DNA from 2 places in the Roseateles sp. GW821-FHT02E12 genome. Region 2 is predicted to be linked to the other one. Evidence: riboswitches for the same ligand, from Rfam matches in the RefSeq annotation. Region 2 holds a riboswitch; the other holds the start of a gene.
The links. Region 2 has a riboswitch for cyclic di-GMP ahead of AC07V5_RS02450 (hypothetical protein). Riboswitches for the same ligand answer to the same signal wherever they lie in the genome.
Positions count from the first base shown of each region.

Region 1 (5,355 bases), 1.4 Mb from region 2:
CCCGCTGTGTGAGGCCTGCTGCGGGCTGGAAGTGAAGACCGAAGGCGCCAAGGTCATCAGCATCCGCGGCGCGGACAACGACGTCTTCAGCCACGGCTACCTCTGCCCCAAGGGCGTCAGCCTGAAGGGCCTGCACGAAGACCCCGACCGCTTGCGCACGCCGCTGATCAAGCGCGACGGCAAGTTCGTCGAGGCGAGCTGGGATGAGGCCTTTGCCGAGATCGAGAAACGCCTGCTGCCGATCTGGCGCGACAAGGGGCCGGACTCGGTGGCGTTGACCATCGGCAACCCAGCCGCGCACAAGGTGAGCCTTTTGGCCTACACGCCGCGCCTGGTGCGGGCGCTCGGCACACGCAATGCCTTCAGTGCGTCGACGCTGGACCAGATGCCCAAGCAGCTCAGCGCCGGCTTGATGTTTGGCCACTGGCTGAGCATCCCCCTGCCCGACATCGAGCGCTGCGACTACCTGCTCATCCTGGGCGGCAACCCGATGATCAGCAACGGCAGCCTGTGGACGGTGCCCGACTACCGCGGCAAGGCCAAGGCCATGCGGGCGCGCGGCGGGCGCATCGTCGTGGTGGACCCGCGCCGCAGCGAGACGGCAGCGGCGGCCGACGAACACCTGGCCATCCGCCCGGGTGGCGATGCGCTGCTGCTGGCCGGCATTGCGCACACGTTGTTCGACGAAGGCCTGGTCAAGCTGGGCCGGCTGGAACAACACATCAACGGCCTGGCCGAAGCCCGTGCCGCCGTGCAGCCCTTCGCGCCCGAGGTGACGGCCGCCGGCTGCGGCATCCCGGCCGACACGCAACGCCGCATCGCCCGCGAGATCGCCAGCGCGCCGCGTGCCGCCGTCTACGGCCGCATCGGTACCTGCACGACGCGCTTCGGCACGGTCAACTCCTGGCTGGTCGACCTCATCAACGTGCTGACCGGCAACCTCGACCGCGAAGGTGGCGCGATGTTCGCCAAGGCCGCCGCCTTCGCGCCCAACACGCAAGGCAAGCCGGGCAGTGGCAAGGGCATCACCACCGGCCGGCGCAAGAGCCGCGTGTCCGGTGCGCCGGAGGTCTTCGGCGAGCTGCCAATCACGGTCATGGCCGAGGAAATGGAAACCGCGGGCGAGGGCCAGATCAAGGCCCTCATCAGCATCGCCAGCAACCCGGTGCTGTCGGCCCCCGGCGGCCCGCGCATCGCCCAGGCGTTGGAAGGCCTGGACTTCATGCTGAGCCTGGACATCTACGTCAACGAGACCAGCCGCCACGCCGACGTCATCCTGCCGGGCCTGTCGCCGCTGGAAGACCTGCACTTCGACGTCGCCTTCCCGCAGTTGAGCCACCGCAACCACGCGCGCTTCTCGGGCCCGGTGTTCGACGCTCCAGCCGGCACGCCGCAGGAGTGGCAGACCATCCTGCGCCTGTGCGCCCTGCTGGAAGGCCGTGGCCTGAATGTGGACGTGGCGCAGCTCGACGACGAGGCCATAGAGGCCGACGTGAAACGCTTTGCCGGCGACCAGACACCCGCCGTGCTGGCCGCGCTGCAACCCTGGCGCGGCCCCGAACGCCTCATCGATCTGCAACTGCGCGTCGGCCCCTATGGCGACCAGTTCGGCCGCAAGCCCGATGGCATCAACCTGGCCAAGGTCAGGGCCGCAAGCACCGTTGAAGGTGGCGGCATCGACCTCGGCGCGCTCACGCCGCGCATCCCCGAGGTGCTGCGCACGCCCAGCGGCAAGATCGAGCTCGCGCCGCCTTCGGTGCTGGCCGACCTGGCCCTGGTGAAGGCCGAGCCCGCACCCGAGTTCAGCCTCATCGGCCGCCGCGACACGCGCTCGGGCAACAGCTGGATGCACAACCTGCCCGTGCTCGCCAAAGGGCCGGAGCGCTGCACGCTGCTGGTCAACCCGAGCGATGCAGATCGGCTGGGCCTGGCCGAATTCGCCAAGGTCAAGAGCGCCGTCGGCGAACTGATCGCCCGCGTCGAACGCAGCGCCGACATGAGCCCCGGCGTCGTCAGCCTGCCGCATGGCTGGGGGCACGACCTGGACGGCGTGCAACTCGCCGTGGCGCGCGAACGGCCGGGCGTCAACATGAACGCGCTGCTGGACGACGCGGCGCGCGACCCGCTGAGCGGCAACGCCGTGCTGAGCGGAGTGGCGGTGGAGATCGCGCCGGCTTGAACTTGTGTCTTGCGTGACACAAAGCAACGACACGGCAGATACGCACGAAACCCAGACTCGCGGCATCGAAAGCTCACGCCGCGCACCGAGGCAGAGTTCACGGGCAGCCCCTGGCCACCCGTGCACGCCAACACCTCGGCGCCTAGACTGAACCTGTTTTACCAACCCTGAGGGCAAACCCGTCGAAAGGCGGGGACGCAAAGCCACCGGCCTACCGCGCTTGCAGCACGCAAGCGCCATGGCAGCGGGGCCGCCAAGACCCAAGGTCTTGATCGGCGTGGCCCTCTGTTTCTCTTCTTCTGCACGAGAACCGGCCATGCGCAGTACCCGCCACCTCTCCTGGACCCTCAGCCTCCTCACCGCCGCGGCCCTGACCGCCTGTGGGGGCGGCAGCGACAGCCCGACCGTCCAGGCCAGCGCGGCACCCTCGGCCATCTCACTGAACGTCGATCTGGAGGATGGCGCCGCAGCGGCCTCCGTTGCCCAGCCCAGCTTCCACACCGCCGCCGTCGACCTGGACGAGCCCGACAACGGCGCGGCGCCGCACCGCGCGATGGCCCTCTCGGGCGTCGCCACCAAGGGCCTGACGCGCGAGCGCCTGGACGACGCCCAGCGCCCCCATGCCCTCGCCTCGGGCGCCGGTGAAGCCGCCCCCATGGCCACGTCCACCGCCGTCACGGTCTACACGCCGGCCCAGATCCGCGCCGCCTACGGCCTGCCGGCCCTGCCTGCCAGCACCGCGGGCCTCACCGCCGCCCAGGCCGCCCAGCTCGGCGCCGGCCAGACCATCTACATCGTCAACGCCAAGCACGACCCCAACATCGCCGCCGAGCTGGCCGCCTTCAACGCCAAGTTCGGCCTGCCTACCTGCACCTCGCGCACGCTGGCCGCCAACGCCAGCCTGCCGCTGGCCACGGCGTCCAAGACCGCCTGCGAACTGGTCGTCGCCTACAGCACCACCGCCGGTGCATTGACCGCTACCGCGCCCGCCTACGACAGCGGCTGGGCCACCGAGATCGCGTTGGACGTGCAGTGGGCCCATGCCACCGCGCCGCTGGCCCGACTCGTCCTCATCGAGGCGCCGGATGCCGGCGTGGGCAGCCTGTCCAAGGCCGTCGCGCTGGCCAACAAGATGGGTGCCGGCGTCGTGTCCATGAGCTTTGGCGCGGCCGAGGGCAGCTGGACGACGAGCTACGACAGCGCCTTCTCCGCCACCGGCATGAGCTACCTCGCCGCCACCGGCGACGACGGCGCGGCCGTGTCCTGGCCCTCGGTGTCCACGCGTGTCGTGGCCGTCGGCGGCACGACGCTGACCTACACCGGCAGCGGCGCCCGCAGCGAGACGACCTGGACCGGCACCGGCGGCGGCACCAGCGCCTATGTGGCCCTGCCCAGCTACCAGAGCGGCACCATCGGCGGCTATGCCAAGCGCGCCGTCGCCGACGTGGCCTTCAATGCCGACCCCAACTCCGGCCAATACGTGGCCCTGATCAGCCCGGGCACGACGACGACGCGCTGGGTCAGCGCCGGCGGCACGAGCCTGGCCACACCGCAGTGGGCCGGCCTGCTCGCCGTGGCCAACGCGATGCGCGTGGCCTCGGCCAAGACCGTGCTCGGCCAGCCGCATGCAGCCCTGTATCAGCAGATCGGCGCCGTGCCGACCCAATACGCCGTCGCCTTCAAGGATGTGGCCAGCGGCAGCAACGGCACGTGCACAACTTGTGCAGCCAAGACCGGCTACGACACACCCACCGGCTGGGGCACGCCTAACGCCAGTGCGCTACTGACCAGCCTGAGCGGTGCCAGCGTCACCAGCAGCAGCAGCAGCACGACGACAACAACCACCAGCACCGCCCCGACGCTGACCACCGCCAGCCTCGCCGGCACCGCCGGCAAGGCCTTCACCGGCACCATCGGCTACAGCGCACCGGGCGCAACCTCGCTGTCCATCTCCATCAGCGGCGCACCCAGCGGCATGAGCTTCTCGGCCAGCAGCGGCGGCATCGCCGTGAGCTGGGCCAGCCCTGTGGCAAGCAGCAGCACCCTCGTCATCACGCTGAAGGACAACCTCGGCCAGACAACGACGGGCAACGTGACGGTGAAGATCAACGCCTCCTGAGCATCAGTGGGCTCAGCCCGAGGCCGCCGGCCCGGGCTTGTACAGGCCGGGCTGCGCGCCAACGGGCAGTGCGAGGGGAGCGAGCAGCAGCGCAGCGATGCTGCCTGCGGCGTGGTTTTTCTTGAGCATTCGAAGACTCTCCTCTGAGGGAAAAGTCCGAGCGCACGGTTTGGCGCAGTGCTCGTCAAGAAAATCAAGCGTTGATCGGCCGGTGCACTCCGCGAGCGCGCACCGGCTTTGCCTAACTTGGCTGCTCAACGCATCCGGTCGGTCTCCAGCGCGATGCGCTCCACCGAGCCGTCGCCATTGCGGAACAGGCGCAGGCGACGCAGGCCGTCGGGGCTGACGAGCAGCTCGGCGTTCTCGGCGCGCCAGGTTTCCAACGGGCTCTCGTCGACGCTGACGCCCAGGCGGCGCACGCCGACATGGACCTTCAGCGTGCGGCCGTCGTCCAGCAGGTATTCGCCTTGGGCGCCGCGCAGCATGGCGCGATCCGCAGCGGCGGGCACGGTGGGTTCCTGGGCACTCGCGGGCGCGGTGAGCGTCATGGTTGCGAGCAGAGCGGCCGACAGGGTGAGGGGTCGCAGATTAGTCCAGGTCTTCATGGTGAGGTACTCCTTAGGTTCCCCGAGGCCAGTCGCCTCGGCACTGTCTCTTTCGCAAACCCCATGCCAGGTTGGGAGCGCAAACAAATACACGGTTTGACCCCGTTTCTATAAGGGTTCGCCCCAGGCTTGGGCTCGCGCGCCCCGCTTCGCGACACCGTGCATCGCGATGGCGCGGGGCTTGACCCTCACGCAACGTCAGGCTTCATCATCCGGCCCGTCGTCAAGAAACAAGAGCCCCGGACATGGACTACACGGTGGGAGAGCTGGCCAAACGCGCCGGCTTGACGGTGCGAACCCTGCATCACTACGAAGAACTCGGTCTGCTGCGCCCCTCGGGCCGCAGCGAGGCCGGCTACCGCCGCTACGGCGAGGCCGACGTGCTGCGCCTGCACCGCGTGCTGGCCCTGCGCGACGCGGGCCTGTCGCTGAAGGCCATCGCGCCGCTGCTG
Region 1 is NZ_JBWKVK010000001.1:1,957,831-1,963,185, reverse strand. Features, by position in the region: gene AC07V5_RS09325 (molybdopterin-dependent oxidoreductase) at 1-2,179, shown strand, start outside; cyclic di-GMP riboswitch class I at 2,342-2,437, shown strand; gene AC07V5_RS09320 (S53 family peptidase) at 2,496-4,298, shown strand; gene AC07V5_RS09315 (hypothetical protein) at 4,553-4,903, opposite strand; gene AC07V5_RS09310 (MerR family transcriptional regulator) at 5,149-5,355, shown strand, end outside.
Region 1: it holds a riboswitch for cyclic di-GMP, as region 2 does, so the genes downstream of both, AC07V5_RS09320 (S53 family peptidase) here and AC07V5_RS02450 (hypothetical protein) in region 2, are expected to answer to the same signal.

Region 2 (5,355 bases):
GGCAGCGTGTCCGAGATGGCCGGCCTGATGGGCCGCCTGGGCGCACAGCCCCTCAAGCGCACGCCGCTGGAGGCCGGCCGCGAGCGCGTGCTGGCGCGGCTGCCGGCCAATGCCGCGCTGCCGGCCGACGTGGCCGCCGACCGCGTGAACCTGGACGACTTGTTCGCCGAACTGACCTGACCATGACCGCAAGCTTCAACCAGATCCTGCTGGCGTTCTGGCGCCAGTCGAACATGGACAGCAGCCGCTGGTTCCGCCCCCTGTTCTACGGCGTGGTGCTGGCCGGCCTGTGCGTCGCGCTGTGGTTCATGCCGGTCATGCAGTTGCGCATCGCCATCGCCGGCACGGTGCTCGTCCTCGCGTCGTTCGGGCTGTGGGTGATGCTGCTCGTGAACCTGCTGGAGCAGAACCACCCCACCACCACCCGCCTCGTGCCCGGGCACCTGCGGCGGCTGCGCCAGGCCACGCTGATCGTCTGGCTCTTGATCAGTGGCGTGCAGGGTGTGCTGGCGTGGCTAGCGCTCGCGGGCAACGTGCCGCTGCCACCCCTGCTGCTGGCGGCCGCCGTGATCGGGGTCGTCGCCGCCTGGGGCCAGCGCCACTGGCTTTGGGCGATCGTGCTGTACGTGACCCCGTCCTTCATCGCGCCGCTGCGTCTGCACGAGCGCCTGGCACCGCAGTGGCATGCGCTGGTCGACTTCTGGCAGATCCAGCCCTGGGTCTGGCTGGCGCTGAGCCTGGTCGTGCTGGGTGCGTTGCTGGCGCGGATCTACGGCACCGGGGACGTCGACCACCGTAACACCTACGCGCGGCGGCAGAGCGCGCTCAAGCTGGCACGCAGCGGCATGGCCGGCAACCGCGGCAGCGTCAGCACGCCCGGACGCGCCGGCGAATGGTTCGCCCGGCCGGTCGACACGCTCGCGGCCAAGTGGCTCTCGCGGCTGCTGGCCCGGGCGCAGCCGCGACAGGCCAGCGTGATGGCGCGCGCCGAACTTGCGCTGCACGGCCTCCAGCACTGGCTGCGCCAAGGGGTGGGTGCGGCCCTGTCGCTGCCATGCATAGGCTTGGGCTTCGCACTGTTCTTCGCGCTGCTGAACGTTGGGCCGAACGCCATCTTCGGCAACGCGACGGGCGCCATCGGCTTTGTGCTGGCCCTCACCGGCTTCACTCCCGGCTTCGGGCTGCGCAACATGCTCTGGCATACCCGGCGCGAACAAGCGCTGCTGGTGCTGCTGCCCGGCATGCCTCAGGGCCGCCAGCTGAACCGCGCGGTGGCATTCATCCAGCTGCGCCACTTCCTGCTCGCCTGGGGCGTGACGACGCTGCTGCTGGGCGGCCTGCTGCTGCTGACCGGCAGTCCAGCGTTGCTGAGCCTGTCCGTAGCGGCCCTGCCGATGGGCATCCTGAACCTGACACGCGCACCCGCCACCATGCGCGCGCCCACGCCCTGGACAACCTCGAAGCCGGTGCTTGGCTTCTTCCTGCTGAACGCGGTGCTGTGGGGCTTGTGCGTTTGGCTGGACGGACTGGTCTGGCTGCTGGCCGGCATCAGCCTGGTGCTGAGTGCCGCGCTGCTGGCCTGGCGCTGGCGGGCGCTCAGCCAAGCACCATCGGCCCTGCCGGCCGGTCGCGCGGCCTGAGCAAGCCGGCCGCAAGCTTCAAAAAACCGCTCGTCGCGAGCCTCGCACCGCTCGCCGGGCGGGGGTGTTTGTTCGTGAACTGGCGCACGGACAAAACACGGCTTACATCCGCACACTGACGTCCATGCAGTCGGCAAACCCGTTGAAAGACGGGGACGCAAAGCCTCCGGTCTTCGTGCCTTTCCAGGGCAACAGATAGCGGGGCCGCCCTAGGCGGACAAGGACATGTCCGCAGCGTGGCACACGGGGAGGTGCCGGCTACTGCCTCGTAGCCCCACCCTTTGCATCAACCCGAAAGACCACGCCATGAAGTTCCAAGCCACTGCCCTCAGCGCAATTTCTGCTGCCCTCGCTCTGTTCGCCCAGGCCAGCTTCGCCGCTGACCCGACGGCCCAGCTCACCGGCCTCGTGCGCATCGTCAAGAGCGACGGCCAGACCGTCATCGCCCAGGCCGCACCGATGCTCGTCGCCGCCAACGGCACCGCCTCGGGCGCGATGCCGCAGATCACCGTCAGCGAGAAGGACGCCTTCATCTCCAGCCTCGGTCGCTGCGCCTTCAACTTCAAGTACGACGAGGTCAGCAACACGGCCGTCGCCACCAGCGCCAACCGCATCTACAGCAATGACACACTGATCGCGCAGAACACGCAGATCGCGCTGGTGCCCAAGGTCGTCAAGACGATCTGGACGCAGCCCTATCTCTTCGCCGGCGCCAACAACGTGAAGGTCGTCGTCAACGTCGACGGTGTGCCGAGCACGGGCTGGGTGCGCATCAACGTGACGGGCACCTGCGGCAAGCCCGTCGCCGCGCCGGCCCCGGCGCCCGTGGCCTCGGCGCCTGCGCCTGCTCCGGCGCCAACGCCGGCACCCGTCGTCTACATCCAGCCCGGCTCCGGTGACTGGAACAACCTGAACAACGCCTGGGGCTACAGCAACTACGCGGTGACCCAGCTCAAGGGCAAGGGCTACGCCAAGTACGACGCGCTGGTGCGCCTGAACGCCACCCTCACGGCCGCCATCAACGCCAAGAAGATCGCGTCGGGCGAGTACGGCTCGCTGATGGCGGCGTGGAACGCGCTGCTGGCCGACCCCGCCTTCAAGGCCGCGATGGCAGCCGTCGTGCCGACGCCAGGCGTCAAGTAAGTCGCCCTACTGCTGGATTTCCGGCTCGGCCAGCTGGGCCAGCAGCGTCAACGACTCCTGCCAGCCCATGTAGCAGGCCTGTACCGGGATCAGGGCCGGGATGCCGCTCTGCTCGACGCGCATCTCGGTGCCGCAGAACACCGGCTCCAGCCAGACCGTCGTCGTCATCTCGCCAGGCAGGTTGGGGTCGTCGAAGGTGGCCGTGTAGCGCAGCTTGCGGCCCGGCTCCAGCTCCAGATAGCGGCCGCCGAAGCTGTGGCCGTTGCCGGTGGTGAGGTTGGTGAAGGACATGCGCCACTCGCCGCCCACCACCGGGTTCATCGCATGCACGGTGGCGAAGAAGCCGTGCGGCGGCAGCCATTTGGCAAAGGCCTCGGGCGTCGTGAAGGCGCGCCAGATTCGCTCGGGCGGGCAGCGCAGCACGCGGTGCAGCGTGATGGTGTTGGTGGTGCTCATGGTGCGTTTCCTGAAGGGTCAGAGGACGATCCTCTGCCATGACGACGATCAGAGCCTGCCCGGATCGACAACGCAAACCCAGGACTTACCCGCTGTCACAGCGGCAACTCGGTGAAGTACCGCCCGCCGTGAAAGATCAGCGGCTGGGCGCCGGCCCGCGCCGTGCAGCGCTCCACCTCGCCGACGAAGATGACGTGGTCGCCCTCCTCGTACTGGCTGCGGTTGGCGCACTCGAAGGTGGCCACGGCGCCGTCCAGCACCGGCGCGCCGCCCGCACCCTCGCGCCAGGGCACGCCGGCGAAGCGGTCGATGTCGCGCATGGCGAAGCGCTGGGCGAGCTGCATCTGGTCAGCCGCGAGGATGTTGATCGCGTAGTGCGTGCCGCGCGAGAACACCGGCAGCGAACCCGCACGCCGCGCAAGGCTCCACAGCACCAGCGGCGGGTCCAGCGAGACGGAATTGAAGGAGTTGGCGGTGAGGCCCACGAGGCCGCCGTCCGCCGAGCGCACGGTGACGATGGTCACGCCGGTGGCGAACATGCCGAGGGCGGCGCGGAATTGCTGGCTGTCCATGAGGGTGATTGTCGCTACGGCACGAGGGCTCGTCCTCGTCCTACGAAACGGCCGCGATCGTCATCGCACAATGCCGGCATGGATGCCGCCGACTTCATCGTTAACGACGACCTTCAATTCACGAACCCGCCGGCCCGGATGTTCGGCGCCTGTGCGGATTGCGCCGCCGGCCGCTGCGCGCCGCCCGCCCAGCGCGGCAGGCGCCTGTTCACCGGCCTGCTCGGCGCTGCGGCGCTGTCGCCCGCCTTCACGCCGGCCTGGGCGCGCGAGGGCGTAGACGTCGGCCCCAAGAGCAAGTTCACCGGCTTCGTGTCGGCCGAGCAGCTGGAGAACGCCGGCGGCCAGCAGTACACGCAGATGATGCGCGAGGCCAGCCAGCAGCGCGGCCTGGCCCCCATGGAACACCCGCAGTTGCAGAGGCTGCGCTACATCGCCCAGCGCATCATTCCCTTCAGCTACGAATGGAACGACCGCGCGCGGCAGTGGAAGTGGGAGGTCAACCTGCTGGGCAGCCCGCAGCTGAACGCCTTCTGCATCCCCGGCGGCAAGATCGCCTTCTATTACGGCATTCTCGAAAAGCTCAAGCTGGAGGACGACGAGGTCGCCGCCATCATGGGCCACGAGGTGGCGCACGCGCTGCGCGAACATGCCCGCGAGCGGGTCGGCAAGACGGCCGCGACGAACGCGGTCGTCGAGCTCGGCTCGGCGCTGCTGGGCCTGGGCAACCTGGGCCGCACCGCGGCGGGCATGGGCGCGCAGCTGTTCAGCCTGAAGTTCAGCCGCGACGACGAGACCGAGGCCGACCTGGTGGGCATCGAGCTGTCCGCCCGCGCCGGCTACGACCCGGCAGCGGCCGTGCGGCTGTGGGAAAAGATGATGGCCGCCAACAAGGGGGCGCCGCCGCAGTGGCTGTCCACCCACCCGGCCAGCGGCACCCGCATCCGCGACATCCAGGCCAATCTGCCCAAGGTGGAAGGCCTCTACGCGCGCGCGCCGCGGCCGGACAAGCGCTTCCCCCTTGCGCCGCCGCTCAAGGCAGCACCGCAAGCCAACGGCTGACTGCCGCTCACCAACGGGCAGGTAGATTCTTCAGGCGCTTGTATTCGCCGGCGGCCACGCGCTTCAGGTAGCCGCCCAGCTCCAGATCCTTGACGAGCTTGGACACCATCTCGCGCGAGCAGCCCAGGCGCTGGGCCATGCCCTGGTGGGTCAGCGCCAGGTGGCGGCCATCGCCGGTGGACTCGTCGACAAGGTTCTTCAGGCGGCCATAGACGTCGTTCAGCGCCAACTGCTTGGTCGACAACGTGGCCGCCCGTGCGCGGCGGATCACCTTGGTCAGCAGCTCGAAGGCGAACTCGGGGTGCTCGCTGATGTGGGTCAGCAGGCTGGCCCGCGTGACCATGACGAGACGGCTGCCTTCCTCGGTGATGACACTGGCCGAGCGCGGCCCGCCGTCCAGGCTCATCTCGCCGACGTATTCGCCAGGGCCGTAGACGCCATAGGTGATCTCGCGGCCGCGCACGTCGCTGGCGAAGGCGCGCAGC
Region 2 is NZ_JBWKVK010000001.1:523,810-529,164, forward strand. Features, by position in the region: gene AC07V5_RS02440 (ABC transporter ATP-binding protein) at 1-180, shown strand, start outside; gene AC07V5_RS02445 (hypothetical protein) at 183-1,640, shown strand; cyclic di-GMP riboswitch class I at 1,763-1,852, shown strand; gene AC07V5_RS02450 (hypothetical protein) at 1,947-2,783, shown strand; gene AC07V5_RS02455 (SRPBCC family protein) at 2,790-3,239, opposite strand; gene AC07V5_RS02460 (flavin reductase family protein) at 3,335-3,811, opposite strand; gene AC07V5_RS02465 (M48 family metallopeptidase) at 3,950-4,870, shown strand; gene AC07V5_RS02470 (Crp/Fnr family transcriptional regulator) at 4,878-5,355, opposite strand, start outside.